DNA from 3 places in the Ponticoccus litoralis genome. Region 2 is predicted to be linked to each of the others. Evidence: riboswitches for the same ligand, from Rfam matches in the RefSeq annotation. Region 2 holds a riboswitch; each other region holds the start of a gene.
The links. A riboswitch is a leader RNA that binds a small molecule or an ion and turns the genes downstream of it on or off. The one in region 2 is predicted to bind thiamine pyrophosphate.

Region 1 (7,458 bases), on a different contig from region 2:
TGACCTCCTGCGCCAGACCGCGATCCGTGAGATCCGCGCCCAGATCGTGACGCTTCCCAGCGTCCGCGCGCATCGGTTGTCGAATACCGAATTCTCTCACCGGGAGTTCGTGCTGGTGCGCGTGCGGCTGGCCAACGGCATCGAGGGGATCGGCGAGGCGGCGGTGCTGGGCGGACCGCGTTGGGCCGAGGAATCGGTGGAATCCATTCAGGCGGCGGTGACCCGCTACCTTGCCCCGGCCCTGCTGGACTGCCCCGCTGCCCGGCCCGCCGAGGCGGCGCTGCGCATGGCCAAGGCGGCCTTTCGCAACAACGCGGCCAAGGGCGCGGTCGAAACGGCGATCTACGATGCGCTCGCGCAGACGCTGGACGTGCCCCTGACCCTGCTGTTCGGCGGCGCGCTGCGCGACCGCGTGCCGGTGCTCTGGGCGCTGGCCTCGGGCGATGCCGAGCAGGAGGTCGAAGAGGCGCGCGCCAAGCTGGCCGCCCGGGAACACCGTGACTTCAAGATCAAGCTGGGCTTCGCAAGCCCCGAGGACGACCTGCGCCGCCTGCGGAGACTGCGCGACGAGGTGCCGGAGATGCGCCGCCTGATCGTCGACGTGAACCAGGCCTGGAGCGAGGCCGATTGCCGCCGCTTCCTGCCCGCCCTGCAGGAACTGCGGGTCGACCTGATCGAACAGCCGCTGCCCGGCGACGATTTCGAGGGCATGGCGCGGGTCGCGGCGCAAAGCCCGATCCCGCTGATGGTCGACGAGGCCGCCTTTACCCACCGCGAGATCACCCGCGCCGGAACCATGGGCTGCGGCAGCGTCTATTCGCTGAAACTGGTCAAGAGCGGCGGGCTAAGGGCGCTGACACAGGCGGCACGGGTCGCGGAAAGCAGCGGCATGGAGCTGTACGGCGGCTGCCTTCTGGAAGGCTCGATCGGGGCGGCGGCGCATCTGGCGGTCTTTGCCACCCTGCCCCGCCTGCCCCAGGGATGCGAGCATTTCGGCCCGCGCCTGCATGTCTCGGAAATCGTGAAAGACCCGCTTGTGATCGAGGATTTCCACCTGTGCGTGCCGCAGGGGCCGGGCCTCGGCGTGCATCTCGACGAAGACCGTTTGCGCGATGCCCTGCGACCCTCGTAGGGCTTGTCCGGCGCCGGCGGAGCGCGGAAGATGACCGAAGGGGGGACGGCGATGGACTTCAGGCGGTTGAGCTATTTCGTGGCCGTGGCCGAAGAGCTGCATTTTGGCCGCGCCGCGACGCGCCTTGGCATCGCCCAGCCGCCTCTCAGCCGTCAGATCGCGCAGCTCGAGGCCGGGCTGGGCGTGCTGCTGTTTGACCGCTCGCGCAGCCAGATCCGCCGCACCCGGGCCGGGGATGCCCTGCTCAAGCACGGTCGCAATATCCTCGATCAGGTCGAGCGTGCCGAAAGAGAGGTGCGCCGCATCGGAGAAGGCGCGGCGGGCCGCCTGCGCATCGCCTTTGTCGGCACCGCCAGCCACGGCGTCCTGCCCGAGTTGATCCGCGAGTTCCGCAATGCCTATCCCGACATCGAACTGGCGCTGTCGGCGATGAACAATGCCGAGCTGAAGACCGCCCTGATCGCGCGCCACATCGACGTGGCCATTGCCCGCCCGGCGCTGGAAGACGAAGAGATACGCTGTTTTCCGCTGCACGAGGAACCGCTGATCCTTGCCGTTCCGGTCGAATCCGATCTGGCGCGCGCCGAACGGCTTCGTCTGGCCGACCTGAAACGCGAGACCTTCGTGCTCTACCCGCGCCGTCCGCGTCCCAGCTTTGCCGACAACATTCTCGACCTGTGCAAGAAAGAAGGCTTCATCCCCGCCAAGGAGGTCTTGGCGCAGGACTTCCAGACCGCGATCTCGCTGGTCTCGGTCGGCGTGGGACTCGCGCTGGTGCCGCGCTCGGTGTCATTGTCGCCGCGTCACGGCGTGGTCTACCGTGACTACGACGGGCACAATCCGGGCACGACGATCTCCCTTGCCATGAGGCAGGACAACCAGGGGGTGCACTCGCAGAACTTTGCGTCTCTGGCCAAGAACTTTGCCCGCAGGTTGAAGAAGGACGGAAGGTGAGCGCCGGGACGGACCGACTCCACCCCGGCGCTGCCTGAGGCTGTGCTTTCAGGCCATGACCGCCTGCGGCAGGCCAAGTATGGCGCGGGTCTGGGCCGGGGTGGCCGCAGGTCGCCCGTGCCGGGCACAGAGCGCCGCCGCCCGCGACACCAGCGCCGCATTGGAGGGCGCCAGCGTGGTCCGGTCCAGCCGCACGTTGTCTTCCAGACCCGTGCGCACATGCCCCCCGGCCCGGATCGCCCAGTCGTTCAGCTCGATCTGGTGCCGTCCGATCCCGGCGGCGCACCACGGCGCATCCGGGCCGAACAGGCGGTGCATCGTCTGCACGTAATAGTCAAAGACCGCCCGGTCGGCAGGCATGGCGTTCTGCACGCCCATCACGAACTGCACGTAGGGCCGATCGCGCAGGCGACCGTCCTGCCACATGCGATGCGCCATCAGGATATGCGACAGGTCGAAGGCCTCGATTTCGGGGCGCACCCCATGCGCGGCCATCTCTGCCGCCAGCCAGTCGACCAGCGCGGGCGGGTTCTGATAGACCCGGGTGGGGAAATTGTTCGAACCTACCGACAGCGAGGCCATGTCCGGCCTCAGCGACACCATCCCGCCCCGCTCTTTGCCCGCCCCCGATCGGCCACCGGTCGAGAACTGGATCAGGATGTCCGGGCAATGCCTGCGCAGGCCTTCCAGCAGGCGCGCGAAACGCTCGGGGTCGGAACTTGGGCTGCCGTCGGGGTTGCGCACATGGGCGTGCACGATGCTGGCCCCCGCCTCATGGGCCGCCTGCGTGCTTTCCACCTGCTCTTCAACCGAGACAGGCACCGCCGGATTGTCGGATTTCTGCGGCAGCGAGCCGGTGATGGCCACGCAGATGATGCAGGGGCTGGTCATGCAGCCACCCCCTGCCCCGCCCTCATCCGCGCGAGGGCGTCGATGAAGAAGGGCCGGAACCCCTCGGGATGCTCGCTCATCGGGAAATGGCCCAGCTCATCCATGACCGCGCAGGTCGCCCCCGGGATCGCCGCGGCGGTGCGCTCCGTGTCTGCCGGTGTGCAGGTCAGGTCATAGGCGCCCACCAGCAGATGCACCGGGGTCCGGGTCGTGTCGATCCGATCCAGCCGTCCGATCAGGCTGTCGTCGCGGGTGTAAAAGCTCAGGTCGCCGCGAAAGACACCGGGGCCGCTGGCCATGAACATCCACAGCGTCGCCCAGCGATCACGCTCTGGCGCATGGGGCGAGATATTCGCCGAGACCAGCGCCGCCCCCATCTGCCCGCCATGCGCATCGGGCCGGTCGAACCAGTCGATGTCGTACCAGGCGGACTGGAAATCCGAAGCTTCGATGGCGATGAACCCGGAAAACCGATCCGGGTGCAGCGCCGCCAGCTGCAAGGCGATCCGTCCCCCCATGGAACAACCGGCGAGCACAGGCCGCTCCAGCCCGAGCGCCTCGCAGACCGCAAGAACCGTGGCGATATAGGTCTCGGTGGTCAGCAGGTACTCTTCGCGCTCGAAGCCCTCGGGCGGCAGCGACTTGCCGTGCCAGGGCAGGTCGAAGGCGATCAGCCGGTGGCCCTCGGTCACGGCGGCATCGTTCATCAGGTGCCGCCATTGCCGGGTATCCGCGCCCGCCGTGTGCAGGCACAGGACCGGGCGGCCCGCGCCCGCCTCTTCGAAATAGATCCGCTGCCTGCGGCCTTCGATCTCGACCGTCGCGTAGCGCCCGGTGATGGGTTCGATGCTCATGCCCGTGCCTCCCCACGCCCGAGGGCGAGAAATTCCTTGAAGAACCGCAGGTTCTTGACAAGGCTCAGGATATCGCCGTCGATGCGCGCCCGCTCGATCTTGACCAGGCCGAAGAGGTCATGGAACCCGGGCGCGGGCCGGGCCGTCCAGAAGGCCCGCAGCGCCTCGGCATCGGTCCTTATAGCGAAGCGCCAGGCGATCTTGCGGCTGGGTCCGGTTTCCACGCGGGCCAGTGCGCCCTTCTCGAAATGCAGGTAGTATTCCGCCTCGTCCACCTGCAGCAGGACCGTATCCGAGAAGAGCCGCCCCAGCCTGACAAGATGCGGGGTCCGGCCCAGCTCTTGCCGCATCGCTTCGATTGTTTCGAGCACATCAAACTCCCTGATTGGTCCGGCAGCATGATCGCTTCCGGAGGCGCGCCCGACAATGCTGCGCCCGGTATCGCGCGATACCGTGGCGTTTGCCCTTCGGGGGACCGGGGCGCTGTCTTGGCGATGAAGGCAGGGGACTTTCCGCGCGCGCCGCCCCCCGGCCCGGAGCACCCGCAAGACTTGCCGCCTGCCCCGGTGTCCGGTTCAGGCGCCCCCCCGTGACCGTCCGCTCACAGCGTCCGTTCACAGCGTCGGGGGCGGCCCCAAGGCCCAAGCCCCTGCCGCTCTCTGCCCCCTTTGCACGGCCCATGGCGACACGCCCCCTTTGGCCGAGGGCGTTTGACAGGGTCGCGGCGGCTTGCTAGCTAAAGCCCGAACCGTTGGGGTGCCTTGCAAAAGGCTGAGAGGCGCGGCTGCGCTAACCCATCGAACCTGATCCGGGCAATTCCGGCGGAGGGAACGGTCTTTGCGCAAGCTGGCAGTTTTCACACGCGGTGCCCCTTTGTAAGAGGCATCTGCCATGGCGCATATCGCACTGACGATCGCGGGGTCCGACAGCGGCGGCGGGGCTGGCATTCAGGCCGACCTGAAGGCGATGTCGGCGCTTGGGGTCTACGGCGCCTCGGTCCTCACCGCCGTCACCGCGCAGAACACCCGGGCCGTCACCGCCGTACACGGCATCCCGGTAGAGGTGATCGCGGCGCAGATCGCGGCGGTGCTGGGCGATCTCGATGTCCGGGCGATCAAGATCGGCATGCTGGCCCTGCCGGAGATCATTCACTGCGTGGCCGAAGGGCTGAAGGGCTACGCCGGTCCGGTGGTGCTGGACCCGGTGATGATCGCCAAATCGGGCGACGCGCTCTTGTCGCCCGAGGCGGTCGCGACCCTGACAGAGACCCTGTTGCCCCGCGCGCATCTGCTGACCCCCAACCTGCCCGAGGCGGCCCGCCTGCTTGGCCTTCCGGTCGCGCGCGGCAAGGACGAGATGATCGCACAGGGGCGCGCGCTTTGCGGGCTTGGCGCGCAGGCGGTGCTGATGAAGGGCGGCCATGCCGAGGGCGATCTCTGCCGCGATATTCTGGTCGCGCCGGATGGCGTGCTGGCCGAATACACGGCGCCGCGCATCCACACCGGGAACACCCATGGCACGGGCTGCACCCTGTCGTCTGCGATTGCCGCCGGTCTGGCCAAGGGGCTGGCGCTGACAGAGGCCGTGCAGGAGGCGCATGGCTATCTGCAAGCGGCCATTGCCGCCGCGGACCGGCTTGGGGTCGGCTCCGGCCACGGGCCGGTGCATCACTTCCACCCCTTCTGGCCCGCATCGGATAACCTGTGAAAACATGGTCGGTCATAGGCGCGGGCGTCGCGGGGCTGACCGTCGCGACCGAACTGGTCCGGCGCGGGGCCCGAGTGCAGATTTTCGACCCCGCCGGACCGCCGGGGCCGCATGGCTGTTCGTGGTGGGCGGGCGGCATGCTTGCGCCGTGGTGCGAATACGAGAACGCCGAAGAGCCGGTCCTGCGGCTGGGCCAGAAGGCCATCGGATGGTGGGCCGACAGGGTCGGGGTGGAGCGCCGGGGCACGCTGGTCGTGGCCGCGCGCCGCGACCTGCCCGACCTGCGCCGCTTTGCCCGGCGCACCGAGAATTTCGCAGAGGTCACTGCGGAAATCGCAGAGCTTGAGCCGGATTTGCCGGGCTTCCCGCAGGGCCTGTTTTTCGAGGCTGAGGCGCATCTGAACCCGCGCCCTGCGCTGGAGGCCCTGTTTGCCGCGCTGCGCGCACAGGGCGTGGCCTTCCACCAGACGACCGCGCCGGAGGGCCTGCAAGACGTGATCGATTGCCGGGGCCTCGCGGCGCGCGACCAGCTGACCGACCTGCGCGGGGTCAAGGGCGAGATGCTGATCATCCGCTGCCCGGGCGTGACTCTGACCCGTCCGGTCCGGCTGCTGCACCCCCGGATCCCGCTTTACGTCGTGCCCCGGGGCGACGGGGTCTACATGCTGGGCGCGACGATGATCGAGAGCGAGGACAGGGGCCGGATCACCGCCCGCTCGATGCTGGAACTGCTGAGCGCCGCCTACGCGCTGAACCCCGCCTTCGGCGAGGCCGAGGTGCTGGAAATCGGCGTCGATCTGCGCCCCGCCTTCCCCGACAACCTGCCGCGCATCCGCAGGCGCGGAGGCACGATCTTTGCCAATGGCCTCTACCGCCATGGCTACCTTCTGGCGCCCGCGCTGGCGCAGGGGGTCGCGGATCTTGCGCTGAACGACACACATTCGGAGTTGGTCGATGAAGATAGTGCTTAACGGAACACCGCGGGAGGTCGCGGCGGAAACGCTCGCGGATCTTCTGAGCGAATGCGGAATGTCCGGGCGCGTCGCCACGGCGGTGAACGAGGCCTTCGTGCCCGCCACCCTGCGCGCCGCGACGCCGCTGCACGACGGCGACCGCATCGAGGTCGTCGCGCCGATGCAGGGGGGCTGAGCATGAAGGCGTTCTACGGCACAGAGCTGCCCAACCCCCTGATGCTGGGCACGGCGCAATATCCCAGCCCCGCGATCCTGGCGCAGGCCTTTCGGGAAAGCGGCGCGGGGGTCGCGACCGTCTCGCTGCGCCGCGAGGGGGCGGGCGGCAGCGGGCAGGCCTTCTGGCAGATGATCCGTCACCTCGGCGTGCCTGTGCTGCCCAACACGGCGGGCTGCCACACGGTCAAGGAGGCGGTGACCACGGCGCAGATGGCGCGCGAGGTCTTTGACACACCGTGGATCAAGCTGGAACTGATCGGCCACACGGACAGCCTGCAGCCGGACGTCTTCCAACTGGTCGAGGCGGCCCGCATCCTGACGGAGGACGGCTTTCAGGTGTTCCCCTACACCACCGAAGACCTGATCGTCGCGGAACGGCTGCTGACCGCCGGGTGCGAGGTGCTGATGCCATGGGGCGCGCCCATCGGCTCGGGCCGGGGGCTCAACAACGAATACGCCCTGCGCACCATGCGGGCCGAGTTTCCCGAGGTGCCGCTGGTCATCGACGCGGGCATCGGCCTGCCCAGCCACGCCGCCCGGGCGATGGAACTGGGTTTCGACGCCGTGCTGCTGAACACCGCCGTGGCCCGCGCGGGTGATCCCGTGGCCATGGCCCGCGCCATGATGCGCGCGGTCGAGGCGGGGCAACTGGCACATCGGGCCGACCCCATCGATGCCCGGGACATGGCCGAGGCCTCGACCCCCGTAGTCGGAAAGGCCTTTCTGTCAT
Region 2 (7,458 bases):
CGGTGGGGATCGCCGCCACCTCCAGCCCCGCCGCCTGCATCGGGAAAAGCGCCGCGGAATTGCCCACATGGCCAAGCACCACCTGGCTCTGGATCGAGATCACGAAGGGGGGCGGGGTCATGCCGTGCCGTCCAGTCTTGCGCTCCAGTCCTCGACCCGGCGGCTGTCCAGCCTGCGGACCGCATATTTGCGCCAGCCCTCGGCCAGCACGTCAAGCGCGGCGATGCCTTCGAGTTCGCCGAGGTTCATCCGGTCGACGTAAAGCGCATGCCAGAGCCGCCGCAGGGTCCAGTCCGGTGCCAGCCGGTCGATCAGCTCCAGCCGGTCGCCGGGGGCGACGGTGCCGGGCCGGAGCACGCGGTAATACCACCCGGTGCGCCCGGTCGCCTGCACCCGCCGCGCCATGTCGGGCAGGCCGAAGCGGTGGTTGAGCTTCCAGCAGGGTTGCCGCCCCTGCGAGACCTGCACCAGCGCGCTGCCCAGCCGGAAGGTATCGCCCACGGCAACCTCGGCTTCGGTGAGCCCGGCGGTCGCGATATTCTCGCCGAACCCGCCGGGGGCGGCCAGCGGCGGCAGCGCGCCAAGATCCGCGCGCCACTCGGCGTAATGGTCCTGCGGGTAGTGGTGCACGGCCTTCTCGATGCCGCCATGCACCCGCCGGTCGGCCTGCTCGTCGCCCTCGAAACCCTCGGGACCCAGCGCCAGCGGGCGGGCCACGCGGGTCTTGACGATGCCGCTGCGGGCCTCGCTGCCGGCAAGCGGGGCGACCGGGCCGGTCAGCAGGGTGATCGGAAAGACTGTCATCGGAGCCTCTTGCGTTTTTCCCCTCCTTGGCAAATCACTGGCCTATCTGGAAGTGCCAGTATGAAAGAGTTGGATAGGCCGGTTCTGGATATGCGTGAACCACTTGCCCTCGAGATAGAGCCGGGCCACGGCGGCCCGCTGTTCCTTGCCATTGCCGAGGCGATCACCCGCGACATCACCCGGGGGCGGCTGCGGCCCGGGGCGCGGTTGCCCGGCACGCGGGCTCTGGCCCGCGCGCTGGGGGTGCATCGCAACACGGTGGATGCGGCCTACCAGGAGCTGCTGACCCAGGGCTGGCTGCGGGCCGAACCGGCGCGGGGCACCTTTGTCGCGCAGGATCTGCCGCAGGGGATGCTGGCGCGCAGGCCCGCGCCCGCGCCGGTGGACCCGGTGGCGCCGCGCGCGGCGCTGGCCTTCACCGATGGCGCGCCCGACCCCAAGCTGGTGCCCGACAAGGCACTGGCCCGGGCCTTTCGCCGGGCGCTCTTGTCGCCCGCCTTTCGCGCCGGGGCGGATTACGGCGATGCGCGCGGCACGGTGTCGCTGCGCGAGGCACTGGCAGGCTATCTTGCTTCGGACCGGGGCGTGGTGGCGGATCCGTCGCGGTTGCTGATCGCGCGGGGCAGCCAGATGGCGCTGTTCCTGGCCGTGCGCGCGGCGCTGTCCCCGGGCGAGGTCATCGCGGTCGAAGAACCGGGCTATCCGCTGGCATGGGACGCCTTTCGCGCGGCGGGGGCCGAGGTGCGCGGCGTGCCGGTGGATGGCGGCGGCCTCAGGATCGACGCGCTGGAGGCGGCGCTGGCCCGCGACCCGCGCATCCGGGCGGTCTGTGTCACGCCGCATCACCAGTACCCGACGACCGTGACCATGGGTGCGGCGCGGCGGTTGCAGCTGCTGGAGCTGGCGCAGCGCCACGGGCTGACGCTGATCGAGGACGATTACGACCACGAATACCGCTTCGAGGGCCGCCCGGTGCTGCCGCTGGCCGCCCGTGCGCCCGAGGGGCTGCCGCTGATCTACGTGGGCTCGCTGTCCAAGCTGCTCTCGCCCGGCATCCGGCTGGGCTATGCGCTGGCGCCGGAGCCCTTGTTGACCCGCATGGTCGAGGCGCGGGCCGCCATCGACCGGCAGGGCGACGCGCCGATGGAGGCGGCGCTGGCGGAACTGATCCGGGAGGGCGATCTGGGGCGTCACGCCCGCAAGGCGCGGCGGGTCTACCGGGCGCGGCGGGATCTGCTGGCGGGGCTGCTGGGGGAGCATCTGGCGGGGCACGTCACCTTTGACCTGCCCGCCGGGGGCCTCGCGCTGTGGCTGCGCTGCGAGGCGGTGTCGGCCGAGGCCTGGGCCGAAGCCGCCGGGCGGGCCGGGCTGGCGCTGCTGCCCGGCAGGCGCTTCGCGCTGGATGGCCCGGCGCCGCAGGCCTTCCGTCTGGGCTATGCGGCGCTGGACGAGGGGCAGATCGCCCGGGCGGTGGAGATCCTCGCCCGAAGCGTTCCGGCCTGACCTATTCCGCCGCCACCCGGGGCCGGGCCTCTGCGGGGGCGATGTGCATCCCCAGCCGGGCCAGAAGGTCCTGATCCTTCCAGGCCGCCGGGTTGCCGGTGGTCAGCAGCTGGTCGCCCACGAAGATCGAGTTCGCCCCGGCGAGGAAGCACAGCGCCTGCACCTCGTCGCTCATGCCGGTGCGTCCGGCGGACAGGCGCACGACCGAGGCCGGCATCAGGATGCGGGCCAGCGCCACCAGCCGCACCAGAGCGAAGGGATCGACCGCCTGCGCACGCGCCTGCACCGGCACGCCCTCGATCTCGTTCCACAGGTTCACCGGCACGCTGTCGGGATGCGCGGGCAGGGTGGCCAGCGTCACCAGCATGGCGATGCGGTCCTCTTCTGTCTCGCCCATGCCGAGGATACCGCCGCAGCAGACCTTGATGCCGCCCTTGCGGACCTGTTCGACGGTGTCGAGGCGGTCCTCCATCGTGCGGGTGCTGGCGATCTGGGCGTAATATTCGGGCGAGGTGTCGATATTGTGGTTGTAGAAATCCAGGCCCGCCGCCTTCAGCCGCGCGACCTGTCCGGGTGAAAGCATGCCCAGCGTCATGCAGGTTTCCAGCCCCAGATCCGCCACGCCCCGCACCATGTCGCAGAGCTTGTCCATGTCGCGGTCCTTGGGGCTGCGCCGGGCGGCCCCCATGCAGAAGCGTTGCGCGCCGGAGGCCTTGGCGCGTCTGGCGGCGGCCAGAACCGCGTCGGTCTCCATCAGCTTGGTCGCCTTCACCCCGGTGTCGTGAAAGGCCGATTGCGAGCAATAGCCGCAATCCTCGGGACAGCCGCCGGTCTTGATGCTGAGCAGGCTGGCGGTCTCGATCGCATTGGGGTCGAAATGCTTGCGGTGCAGGGTCTGGGCGCGGTGCATCAGGTCGGCGAAGGGCAGGGCGTGGATCGCCCCGGCCTCCGCCATGGTCCAGTCGGTTCGGATCATTCTGCGCGGGCCCTGAGTCGCACAAGCGCGGTGATCAGCCCCGATGCCAGCGCCAGCTTGACCAGATCGCCGAGGATGAAGGGCGTGAGCCCAGCCGCCAGCACGGAGGACGCCGGGACGAAACCGGCAAGCCAGGCGAGGCCGCAGGCATAGACCACCGTCAGGCCCGCCAGCATCGCAAGGAAGCGCCCGATCAGCCCGCGCCCCTGCGCCAGCCAGCCGGTCAGGGGCGCGCCCAGCAGGTAGCCCGCAAGATAGCCGCCGGTCGGCCCGGCCATATAGGCCAGCCCGATGCCGCGTTCCGGCGTGCCCGAGAAGACCGGCATCCCCGGGGCGCCCGCCGTCAGGTAGGTCGCCACCGCCGCGAGGCCCAGCCTTGGCCCCAGCGCGGCGGCGAGGAAGAACACCGCCAGCGTGTGCATGGTCATCGGCACCGGCCAGAAGGGGATCTGGATCTTGGCGCCGAGCGTGATCAGCGCCGCGCCGCCAAGCGCCAGCGCAAAGCCGCGTCCCAGCGCCGCGGGACGGGTCAGAGAAGGGGTGAGAATTGCCAAGGGTCTGTCCTCCGAAGATAGCTGTCAGGTCTATCTATAAATACGAGGATTGGGGGCCGTTCTGGCAATCCGATTTATAGATAATTATCCGGGAATCTCGTAAGTCTCTCGGGGGTCGGCATTTTTCACCGCTGTTTTGCGCTTGCCGATCCAGCCGACATGGCGTGCCAGCGTGGCGCAGGCAAGGTCGGTTTGGTCCTTGCGCAGGGCGTCGAGAATGGCGCGGTGGTCGTGATCGGTACGGGCCTCCCAGTCGCGCCGCCAGGCGGCAAAGAGGAAGCGGGCGCTGGCCGCCTGCAGGTCGTCGATGGTCCGCAGCAGCCGTGGCATCCGGCAGGGCGACAGGATCAGGCGGTGGAAATGGCGGTTCGCCGCCTCCCAGTCGCGGACCGTGCTGGCGCTGTCACCGTGGCGCGTAACCTCTTCTGCCTCCTGAAGAATAGCGCGCGTCATATTGGGCGCGGCGTGGCGCAGGGCGAGGCTTTCGAGGCTCGATCGCATCTCGGCGACCTCGCGCAGTTCGGCCACGTCGAACTCGGTGACGCGAAAGCCGCGCCTTGGCTCGCTCTCGGCCAGTCCCTGGGTCTGCAGCGCCCGGAAGGCCTCGCGCACCGGGACGTGGCTGGCGCCGAATTCAACGGCGACATGATCCTGCCGCAGCCGCGCGCCGGGCGGCAGCTCGCCCGAGATGATGCGGTTGGCAAGGATGCGGGCGATGCGCGCGGACTGTGTCTCTGAGGGGGCGTGTTTCATGAATTATAGATAATTCACGCCACGCCGCTTGTCGACACCCGGATCGCAACGCGGTCTTGGCGGCGGAGAGGGGTCTCTGCCCGGGATGTTGACAAGGCTGCATTTGTCCCGCAGCTTGCCGCCACTCACCCGGGGGGTCTCGACAAGAGGCTGAGATACTGCTGGCCGGACGCCAAATCCGCGCAGCGCAGTGACCCGATGAACCTGATCCAGTTCACACTGGCGTAGGGATGGTGCACTGGCCGCGCGGGCGTCGATCACGGGATACGTGACGGCGCAATCCGTCCCGGCAATCCCATTCGACGCGGAACTGGGTCTCCAACGCATTGAGCACTGGAGGCTCTGACCGATGAAAGACCTGACCCCAACCGTCACCACGGGCCCGCTGCCCGCCTCGCGCCGCGTCTGGCACGCGGGGCAAAGACACCCCGAGATCCGCGTGCCCATGCGCGAGATCGACCTGCATCCCACGGCGGGAGAGCCGCCCGTCACCGTCTACGACAGTTCCGGGCCCTACACCGACCCCGAGGCCGAGATCGCCATCGACCGGGGCCTGCCGCGCCTGCGCGCGGGCTGGATCGCGGCGCGCGGCGATACCCAGACCTACGCGGGGCGCGCCATCAACCCCGCCGACAACGGCTTTGCCGAGGGCACCCGGCTTGTGCCGGAATTCCCGCTGCGCCACGCCCCGCGCCGGGCCACGCAGGGCCGCGCCGTGACGCAGATGGCTTATGCCCGCGCCGGGATCGTCACGCCCGAGATGGAATTCGTCGCGATCCGGGAAAACCTCGGTCGCAAGGCGCAGGCCGAGGCCCTTGCCCGCGACGGCGAAAGCTTCGGCGCCGCGATCCCCGATTTCATCACGCCCGAGTTCGTCCGGGACGAGATCGCGCAGGGCCGTGCGATCATCCCCGCCAATATCAACCACCCCGAGGCCGAGCCCATGGCCATCGGGCGCAACTTCCTTGTGAAGATCAACGCCAATATCGGCAACTCCGCCGTGACCTCCTCGATGGCGGAAGAGGTGGAAAAGATGGTCTGGGCCACCCGCTGGGGCGCCGATACGGTCATGGACCTGTCGACGGGCCGCAACATCCACAACATCCGCGACTGGATCATCCGCAACAGCCCGGTGCCCATCGGCACGGTGCCGCTGTACCAGGCCTTGGAGAAGGTCGGCGGCATTGCCGAGGATCTGACCCGGGAGGTCTTCCGCGACACGCTGATCGAACAGGCCGAGCAGGGGGTGGATTACTTCACCATCCACGCGGGGGTCCGCTTGCACATGATCCCGATGACGGTGAACCGGGTGACGGGCATCGTGTCGCGCGGCGGCTCGATCATGGCCAAATGGTGCCTGCACCATCACCGCGAGAGCTTTCTCTACGAGCATTTCGACGAGATCTGCGAGATCGCGCGCGCCTATGACGTGTCGTTCAGCCTTGGCGACGGGCTGCGCCCCGGCTCCATCGCGGATGCCAATGACGCGGCGCAGTTTGCCGAGCTGGAGACGCTGGGCGAGCTGACGCAGATCGCCTGGGCGAAGGACTGTCAGGTGATGATCGAGGGACCGGGCCATGTGCCCATGCACAAGATCAAGGCCAATATGGACAAGCAGTTGCAGGTCTGCGGCGAGGCGCCCTTTTACACGCTTGGGCCGCTGACCACCGATATCGCGCCGGGCTACGACCATATCACCAGCGGCATTGGCGCGGCGATGATCGGCTGGTTCGGCACGGCGATGCTGTGTTACGTGACGCCCAAGGAGCACCTCGGGCTGCCGGACCGCGACGATGTGAAGGTGGGCGTCATCACCTACAAGATCGCGGCCCATGCGGCGGATCTGGCCAAGGGCCACCCGGCGGCGCAGATCCGCGACGATGCCCTGAGCCGCGCGCGGTTCGAGTTCCGCTGGGAGGATCAGTTCAACCTCTCGCTCGATCCCGAAACCGCGCGCTCGATGCATGACGAGACCCTGCCGAAAGAAGCCCACAAGGTCGCGCATTTCTGTTCCATGTGCGGGCCGAAGTTCTGCTCGATGCGGATCAGCCACGACATCCGCGCCGAGGCGCAGAAGGACGGCATGGCGCGCATGGCCGAGAAGTTCCGCGAGGGCGGCAGGCTGTATCTGCCGGTGGAGGACAAGGCCTGAGCCGGACAGCGGAGGGCCCTTGACGGTCCTCTGCGTCACGCCCTGCATCGCCAGTGCCGTGGCGGGACGCTCGCGGCCCCTGTCCTGGGGGTCGCGGGCGCCTCGCGGTGTCGGACCCGGGGGCGGCCAGACGCCCGGGTGCTGGGGCAGGCAAAGCGCACGACCGGCATCCGGGGCAGGGCCCCGGGTGTCCCGTCTCTGGCGGGCGTGACGCGGTCAGGCGGGTGCTCTCGGGCGCGGCCGGTTGCGGGGCCGGTGTCCGCGACGGTCAGGGCTTTGGCGATCTGGACGGCATTTGCGACATCAGCGCGGCGGCCTGTTCCGCGACCTCGGCCACGTCGAGGCTGAGGGCGAGGCCGCTGTCTTGCAGCGCATCCAGATCGACCCAGCGCGCGTCCAGTGCGTCGTCCGCCGCAACCGGCTCTCCGGCGGTCCAGCGGCACAGCACGGCGATCAGGATGAAGTGCCGCCGCAGGGCGCCTGTCTCGACGCGGTCGAAGGCATCGACGGCGGTGACCACGCGCAGCGGTTCGGCAGCGACGCCTGTTTCCTCGGCCAGTTCCCGGATCGCGGCCTCGAACAGGGTTTCGCCCTGATCGATCTTTCCGCCCGGGAAGCCCCAGAGCCCCGCGTCGGGCGGGTTTGCGCGGCGCACCAGAAGCACCTGCCTGTCGCGGATGACGGCGGCGATGGTCGCCGCAATCGGGCGTGGGGCT
Region 3 (7,458 bases), 650 kb from region 2:
CGGATCATCGTCGCCGCCGCGCCGCCACTGGGGTCGCTGGCCCTGCGCTTCCTGATCTCGGGGCTGATCGCCGTCGCCCTAGCAAGGGCAATGGGCCAGACATGGCGCCTGACGCGCGGCCAGTGGCGGGCGACGATCCTCTTCGGCATCTGCCAGAATGCGCTGTACCTCGGCTTCAATTTCGTCGCCATGCAATGGGTCGAGGCCTCGCTGGCGGCCATCATCGCCTCGACCATGCCGCTGGTGGTGGCGCTGGCGGGCTGGCTGGTGCTGCGCGAGCCGCTGAAGCCGGTGGCCATGGCGGGCCTTCTGGCGGGGGTCGTGGGGGTGGCGATCATCATGGGCACCCGGTTCGGCGGCGGCATGGACCCGCTGGGCGTCCTGTTCTGCACCATCGGTGTCATCGCCCTGGCGGTGGCGACGCTGTCGCTGCGGGGCGCGACCTCTGGCGGGAACTTCATGATGGTGGTGGGGCTGCAGATGCTGATCGGCTCCGCCGCGCTCTGGCCCTTTGCGCTGGCGCTCGAGGTGCCGCACCAGCCCGAGATCCTGTGGTCGGTCGAGCTGGTTCTGGCCTTCCTCTATACCACGCTGGTGCCGGGGCTGGCGGCAACCCCGGTCTGGGTGATGCTGATCGACCGCATCGGCGCGGTGCGCGCCGCGACCTTCCATTTCCTCAACCCCTTCTTCGGGGTGGCCATCGCGGCGCTGCTGCTGGGCGAGAAGCTGCACGCATGGGATGCCCTGGGCGTTGCTGTCATTGCGGCGGGCATCCTTGCGGTGCAACTGGCCAAGGTTCCCGCGACAGCGCCTAAAACTGTCGGAAACCCTTAGGCATTTGTGACCCTGCCTCGGTAGGGTTTGTTTACCTGCTCTGCCTATTTCCTGACCCCGAAGGGTCGGGCGCGTGGTCCGGCCCCGGATGATCGAGGTCGAGATGAGCAGGTTTTCCATCCGGGCGCAGGTTTTCTTTCTGACGGGGGTATTCGTTGCGGCACTGGCTGTCACGGGCATGACATCCTGGCTGGTGAAACGCGACCTTGCCGCCAGCTATGCGCTTCAGGCGGCGACCAGCGCGGAAAACGCGCAGCTGATGGCGGTGATCCAGGATCTCAATGCAGCCGAAACCCACCTGCTGCTTTTCGCCCTGGGCGACGAGGCTGAGTGGCAGGGTTTCGAAGCAAAGCTGGCCTCGGCGCTTGGGGCGCTGGACAGCGGCGCGGCGGTCTTTGATGGCCAGTCGAATCGCGCCCGGGCCGCGCTGCGCGCGGAACTGGCCAGCCCGGCGCCGCCGCTGCGGGATCTGGAACAGCATTACGACAATGCCCACAGCGAGGCGCTCTTCGGGCAATACCAGTCGATCCGGAACGCCTTCCTGCCGGCGCTGGCCAAGACCCGCCACAAGATCACCGATCTCGGCGCCCGCCTGCGCGCGCGCGCCGAAACGGCCACAGCCCGGGCGCAGGCCAAGGGCCAGCGGGCAGACCTGATCCTCGGGGGCGTCTACATCGGCTCGATCCTTCTGGCGCTGGGGCTGGCCTATGTCGCGGGGGGCTGCTGTCGCGTCCGGTCCGCGCTGTCGCGGAGGCCGTGTCGCGGCTGGCGGAGCGGGATTTCGCCGTCGAGATCACCGGCACGCAACGGCGCGACGAGGTCGGCCAGATCGCCAGCCGGGTTGCGGCGCTGCGCGATCAGCTTGCCGCCGCCGACGCGGCAGAGGCCCGCGCGAAACGGGAAAACGGCCTGCGGGTCGATCTCTTCCAGGCCCTCGGGCTGGCCATGAGCCAGCTGAAATCCGGCGATCTTTCGCACCGCATCAAGGTGGGGGACTGGGGGGACCTGGGCGAGAGCTATGCAAAGCTCTGCCATGATTTCAACGCGCTGGCAGAGGCGCTTCAGGGTCTCGTATCCTCGTTGCGCGGCAGTGCCGAGACGGTCGAGACCAGCGCCGCAGACCTGTCCGGCATGGCATCCGACATGTCGCGCCGGGCCGAGACACAGGCCGCAACGCTGGAGCAATCCGCCGCCGCGCTGGACGAGCTGTCCGAAAGCGTGCAGGCAGCGGCGGCGCGGGCGAAATCCGCGGACGAGGCGGTTTCCGACGGGCGTCGCCGCGCCGAAGAGGGGCGCGAGATCATGGAGCGGGCGACTTCGGCCATGGCCTCTATCGCGAAAAGCTCCGAGCAGATCACCCAGATCATCGACGTCATCGACGACATCGCCTTCCAGACCAACCTGCTGGCGCTCAATGCGGGGGTAGAGGCGGCGCGCGCGGGCGAGATCCGGCAAGGGCTTCGCGGTTGTCGCCTCGGAGGTGCGGGGGCTGGCGCAACGGGCCGCCGCCTCTGCGACCGAGATCAAGGACCTTGTCTACGGCAGCACGCGGCAGGTTGAGGACGGCGAGGACCTTGTCAGGCAAACCGGGGAACGGTTGAGCGCCATCGTCGAAAGCGTCAGCGGCGTGTCCGAAATGGTCTCTGACATCGCCGCATCGGCGCTGTCTCAGGCCGCCGGGGTCAGGGAAATCAACGTCGGCGTGGCGGAACTGGACAAGGTCACCCAGCAGAACGCGGCGATGGTCACGCAGGCCAGCACGTCAAGCCGGCAGCTCAGCGCCGAGGCGACCCGCCTGACGGACCTGCTGGAGGCCTTCGGCGCCGGGCGCAGCCCCGCCGCCGAAACCATCCCGGCGGCCGAGCGCGACAGGCTCTTGCATGGCAGCTGGGAAGGCGAGGAACCCGCCCCCGAGCCGATGCTGATCGAGGAGGCGACGCTGTCCGGCACGGCATGGCCCGAGGCAGGGCCGCCCGATCCGCCGATGCCCCGGCGGGCGTTGGGGCAGGACGGGCCGGTCTGGGACGAGTTCTAGCGCAGCCGGTCTGTGGCCAGCGCCGCTGACGTGCTGGCCCGGTGGTGTTGAAGGCCCCGGGTTGACGCGGACACAGGCAGCCCCCCGAGGGGGCGGAAGGTGCCGAAGGGGGCAGGCGCTTTTGCCGAAGGCCCGGTGCGTCAGCCGATCACGCCGCCTGCATCGCCGACCTGACCACGGTGCAACAGCAGGTGGTCGAGGATCACGCAGGCCATCATCGCCTCTCCGACCGGGACGGCGCGGATGCCGACGCAGGGGTCGTGGCGGCCCTTGGTGACGATCTCGGTCTCTTCGCCCGCCACGGTGATGGTCTTGCGCGGGGTCAGGATCGACGAGGTCGGTTTGACGGCAAAGCGGCAGACGATTTCCTGCCCGGTCGAGATGCCGCCAAGGATGCCGCCCGCGTGGTTCGAGCTGTAGACCGGGCCATCGGGGCCCATGGCGATCTCGTCGGCGTTCTCGACGCCTGTCAGGGTGGCCGAGGCGAAGCCGTCGCCGATCTCGACCGCCTTGACGGCGTTGATCGACATCATCGCGGCGGCGATATCGGTATCCAGTTTGCCGTAGACCGGCGCACCAAGGCCTGCGGGCACGCCGCGCGCCACGACCTCGATCACGGCCCCGACCGAATTCCCGTCCTTGCGCAACTGGTCGAGATACGCGGCCCAGTCCTCGGCAGCCACGGCATCCGGCGTCCAGAAGGGGTTCTGGTCGATCTGGGCGCGGTCAAAGCGGCTGCGGTCGATGGCCTTCGGTCCCATCTGCACCATGTAGCCCTGCACCTCGATCCCCGGCGCCAGATGCGCCAGCGCCGCGCGGGCAAGCCCGCCCGCGGCGACCCGCGCCGCCGTCTCGCGCGCCGAAGAGCGCCCGCCGCCGCGATAGTCTCGCAGCCCGTATTTCTGGAAATAGGTGATGTCGGCATGGCCGGGCCGGAACTTCTGGGCGATGTCGCCATAGTCCTTGGACCGCTGGTCGGTGTTCTCGATCATCAGCTGGACCGAGGTGCCGGTGGTCCGCCCCTCGAACACGCCTGACAGGATCTTCACCGCATCGGGTTCCCGCCGCTGCGTGGTGAACTTGTTCTGCCCCGGCTTGCGCTTGTCCAGCCATTGCTGGATCTGCGCCTCGTCGATCGCAACGCCCGGCGGCACGCCGTCCACCGTTGCCCCCAGCGCGGGACCGTGGCTTTCGCCCCATGTGGTGACGCGAAACAGATGTCCGAAGGTGTTCAGGCTCATGGCGGGCTCCCCTTGATCGGGCAGGGGTTACCGCGCGTCGTGCCGCGCCTCAAGGGGTTTCCGGCTTGCCACTGTCCGGCCCCAGCCCTAGGGTGCCGCTTACCTCGGGGTGGCAGGGCGCCGGCCTCGACCCGGCGGGTCCGTTCCGCCGGTCTGGCCAAGCAAGACCTGCCTGAGATTTGCGTAAGCGCATCAACCCGTTGAACCTGAACCGGTTAACACCGGCGGAGGGAAGGTGAGCGCCGCGCGACAGCGGCCAAGCTGATCCCTCTCGCCGCAAATCTGGAGGATGCCATGAAGGCACCGATATTTGCCGCGGGACTGTTTCTTGCCACGGGCGCACTGGCGCAAGACAATGTCCTGACCGTCTATGCGGGCGACTACGTCGTGTCCGAATGGGGCCCCGGCCCGCGCATCGAGGAGCTCTTCGAGGCGCAATGCGGCTGCGACCTGCAATTCAAGCCCGGCGACCTCTTGCCCCGGCTGATGCTGGAGGGCGAGCGGACAGAGGCCGACGTGGTCTTTGGCCTGAACACCGACGTGACCAAGCAGGCCCGCGAAAGCGGCCTTTTCGCGCCGCACGGGGTGGACCTTTCGGAGCTGATCCTGCCCATCGACTGGACCGACGACGTCTTCCTGCCGTTCAACTACGGCCACACGGCTTTTGTCTACAACGCTGAGCTGACCCAGCCGCCCGCCTCTTTCGACGCGCTTCTGAACGCGCCCGACGATCTGCGGCTTGTGATCCAGGACCCGCGCACCTCGATCTCCGGCCTTGCGCTGGTGCTCTGGGTGCAGTCGGTCTACGGCGACGGGGCGCAGGCCGCCTGGGAAAAACTGGCACCGAAGATCGTCACGGTGACAAAGGGCTGGTCGGAAAGCTACGGTCTGTTCACCGACGGCGAGGCGGACATGGTGCTGTCCTACACGACTTCGCCCGCCTATCACATCATCGCCGAGGAGGACACGACCAAGAAGGCGGCGATCTTCCCCGAAGGCCACTACTTCATGGTCGAGCTGGCCGCCAAACTCGCGGGCACCGACCAGCCCGAACTGGCGCAGCAGTTCATGGACTTCATCCTGACCGAGGACTTCCAGTCGATGATCGCCACCGGCAACTGGTCGATCCCCGCAGCCCTGCCCAAGGAGAAGTGGCCCGAGGGCTTCCAGCAACTCGACCTACCGGAGAAGGTGCTGTTCTATTCCGAGGACGAGGCGGCGGATCTGCGGGACGAGGCCATCGAGGCATGGCGCGCCGGTCTGTCGCAGTAGTCGCGGGCGCGGCCCTTGCGGCACTGACGCTGGGGCCGATCGCGCTGGTGCTTTGGCGCGCCGGGGGGCTGGGCGCGCTTGGCCCCGGCGACTGGCTGGCGCTGCGCTTCACGCTGGTGCAGGCGGTGCTTTCCGCCGGGGTCTCGGTCGCGCTGGCGGTGCCGGTGGCCAAGGCCTTTGCCCGCCAGCGTTTTCCGGGGCGCGGGCTGCTGGTGGCGCTGATGGGGGCGCCCTTCATCCTGCCGGTGATCGTCGCGGTCATGGGGCTGATCGCGGTCTTCGGGCGCAACGGGCTGGTGAACGGCGTGCTTTCGACGCTGGGCCTGCCGGTCTTCGACGTCTACGGGCTGCATGGCGTCGTTCTGGCGCATGTCTTTTTCAACCTGCCGCTGGCGACGCGCATGCTGTTGCAGGGCTGGCTGGCGATCCCGTCAGAGCGGTTCCGGCTGGCCGCCTCGCTGGGCCTTGGGCCGCGCGCGCGGGCGCGGGTGCTGGACTGGCCGATGATCCGCCGGGTCGCGCCGGGGGCCTTCGCGGTGATCTTCGTGATCTGCCTGACCTCCTTTGCCGTGGCGCTGACGCTGGGCGGGGGGCCGCGCGCCACGACGGTGGAACTGGCGATCTACCAGTCCATGCGCTTCGACTTCGACCTTGGGCGCGCGGCGGCGCTGGCATTGGTGCAACTGGCGCTGGGGCTGGGCGCGGGTGTGCTGGCGCTGAAAGCCAGCCGCGGGACGGGTTTCGGCACCGGGCTGGACCGGCCCCTGCCGCTGTCGGCGGGGGGCTTGGCACTCGGGCGTGGGACGCGGGTTGGCTGATCCTCGCGGCGGCCTTCCTGCTGGTGCCGCTGGCCACGGTCGTGCTGCGCGGGCTGCCGGGGTTGACCCAGCTTGGCCCCGACACATGGCGCGCGGCGGGGCATTCGCTGATGCTGGCGCTGGGATCGACCGCGCTGTGCCTGCTCTGGGCCTTGCCGCTGGCGACGCGCCGGGGCGAGTTGTGGGCGCTGTCCTCGATTGCCATCTCGCCGCTGGTGCTGGGCACGGGGCTGTTCCTGATGCTGCGGCCCTATGTGAACCCTTTTTCGATGGCGCTGCCCGTCACGGGGCTGATCAACGCGTTGATGGCGCTGCCCTTCGCCCTGCGCATCCTGACGCCAGAGGCCGAAGCGGTGGCGCGCGACTATGGCCGCCTCAGGGCCAGCCTGCGGATGACACCGCTGGCCCGGCTGCGGCTGGTCTGGCTGCCGCGCCTGCGCCGCCCGCTGGGCTTTGCCGCCGGGCTGACGGCGGCGCTGGCGATGGGAGACCTTGGCGTGATCGCGCTGTTTGCGGACCCGGACCGGGCGACGCTGCCCTTGCAGGTCTACCGGCTGATGGGGTCCTACCGGATGGAGGCGGCGGCGGGTGCGGCGCTGCTGCTGCTGATGTTCAGCCTCGGGCTGTTCTGGATCTTCGACAGGGAGGGCGCGTCGGTGCTGAGACTTGAGGACATCCGCCTGCCCATGGACCGGGGCGACCTGAGCGCGGATCTGGCGCTGGCCCCCGGCGCGCGCGTGGCCGTTCTGGGGCCGTCGGGGGCGGGCAAGTCGACCTTGCTGGACGGGATCGCCGGGTTCCGGGCGCCGGTCTCGGGCCGCATGACATGGGAAGGCCGCGACCTGACCCGCACCCCGCCCGAGGCGCGGCCGGTCTCGATCCTGTTTCAGGACGGCAACCTCTTTCCGCACCTGAGCCTTTTGCGCAACCTGACGCTGGCGCTGCGCCCCGATGGCCGCCGCCCCGGCGCCGAAGAGCGCGAGCGTGTCACGGGCGCGCTGAGGCGCGTCGGGCTGGAAGGCATGGCCGATCGCCTGCCGGGCACGCTGTCCGGTGGCCAGCAAAGCCGCGCGGCGCTGGCGCGGGTGCTGCTGATGGCGCGGCCCATCCTGCTGCTGGACGAACCCTTCGCGGCGCTGGGGCCGGGGATGAAGCGCGAGATGCTGGCGCTGGTGCAGGAGGTGGCCGAGGCACTGGGCGCGCTGACCCTGATGGTCACCCATGACCCCGAGGACGCCCGCGCCTTTGCCCGCGCGGT

Region 1: another riboswitch for thiamine pyrophosphate. It lies ahead of thiD (bifunctional hydroxymethylpyrimidine kinase/phosphomethylpyrimidine kinase); the one in region 2 lies ahead of thiC (phosphomethylpyrimidine synthase ThiC).
Region 3: another riboswitch for thiamine pyrophosphate. It lies ahead of ABFB10_RS05220 (thiamine ABC transporter substrate-binding protein); the one in region 2 lies ahead of thiC (phosphomethylpyrimidine synthase ThiC).

The regions. Positions count from the first base shown of each region.
Region 1 is NZ_JBDNCH010000001.1:28,253-35,710, forward strand. It holds gene ABFB10_RS00125 (muconate/chloromuconate family cycloisomerase) at 1-1,132, shown strand, start outside; gene ABFB10_RS00130 (LysR substrate-binding domain-containing protein) at 1,163-2,086, shown strand; gene ABFB10_RS00135 (3-oxoadipate:acetyl-CoA acetyltransferase) at 2,135-2,977, opposite strand; gene ABFB10_RS00140 (alpha/beta fold hydrolase) at 2,974-3,831, opposite strand; gene ABFB10_RS00145 (hypothetical protein) at 3,828-4,202, opposite strand; TPP riboswitch at 4,574-4,678, shown strand; gene thiD (bifunctional hydroxymethylpyrimidine kinase/phosphomethylpyrimidine kinase) at 4,723-5,538, shown strand; gene ABFB10_RS00155 (FAD-dependent oxidoreductase) at 5,535-6,509, shown strand; gene thiS (sulfur carrier protein ThiS) at 6,493-6,687, shown strand; gene ABFB10_RS00165 (thiazole synthase) at 6,690-7,458, shown strand, end outside; gene ABFB10_RS00170 (thiamine phosphate synthase) at 7,457-7,458, shown strand, end outside.
Region 2 is NZ_JBDNCH010000002.1:195,525-202,982, reverse strand. It holds gene pdxY (pyridoxal kinase) at 1-121, opposite strand, end outside; gene ABFB10_RS01935 (MOSC domain-containing protein) at 118-804, opposite strand; gene pdxR (MocR-like pyridoxine biosynthesis transcription factor PdxR) at 895-2,307, shown strand; gene bioB (biotin synthase BioB) at 2,309-3,283, opposite strand; gene ABFB10_RS01920 (biotin transporter BioY) at 3,280-3,837, opposite strand; gene ABFB10_RS01915 (GntR family transcriptional regulator) at 3,922-4,590, opposite strand; TPP riboswitch at 4,711-4,839, shown strand; gene thiC (phosphomethylpyrimidine synthase ThiC) at 4,940-6,742, shown strand; gene ABFB10_RS01905 (NUDIX hydrolase) at 7,011-7,458, opposite strand, start outside.
Region 3 is NZ_JBDNCH010000002.1:848,249-855,706, reverse strand. It holds gene ABFB10_RS05245 (DMT family transporter) at 1-834, shown strand, start outside; partial or broken gene ABFB10_RS05240 (hypothetical protein) at 1,591-1,641, shown strand; gene ABFB10_RS05235 (methyl-accepting chemotaxis protein) at 1,780-2,394, shown strand; gene ABFB10_RS05230 (methyl-accepting chemotaxis protein) at 2,315-2,869, shown strand; gene aroC (chorismate synthase) at 3,010-4,110, opposite strand; TPP riboswitch at 4,206-4,360, shown strand; gene ABFB10_RS05220 (thiamine ABC transporter substrate-binding protein) at 4,405-5,382, shown strand; partial or broken gene ABFB10_RS05215 (thiamine/thiamine pyrophosphate ABC transporter permease ThiP) at 5,358-6,865, shown strand; gene ABFB10_RS05210 (thiamine ABC transporter ATP-binding protein) at 6,857-7,458, shown strand, end outside.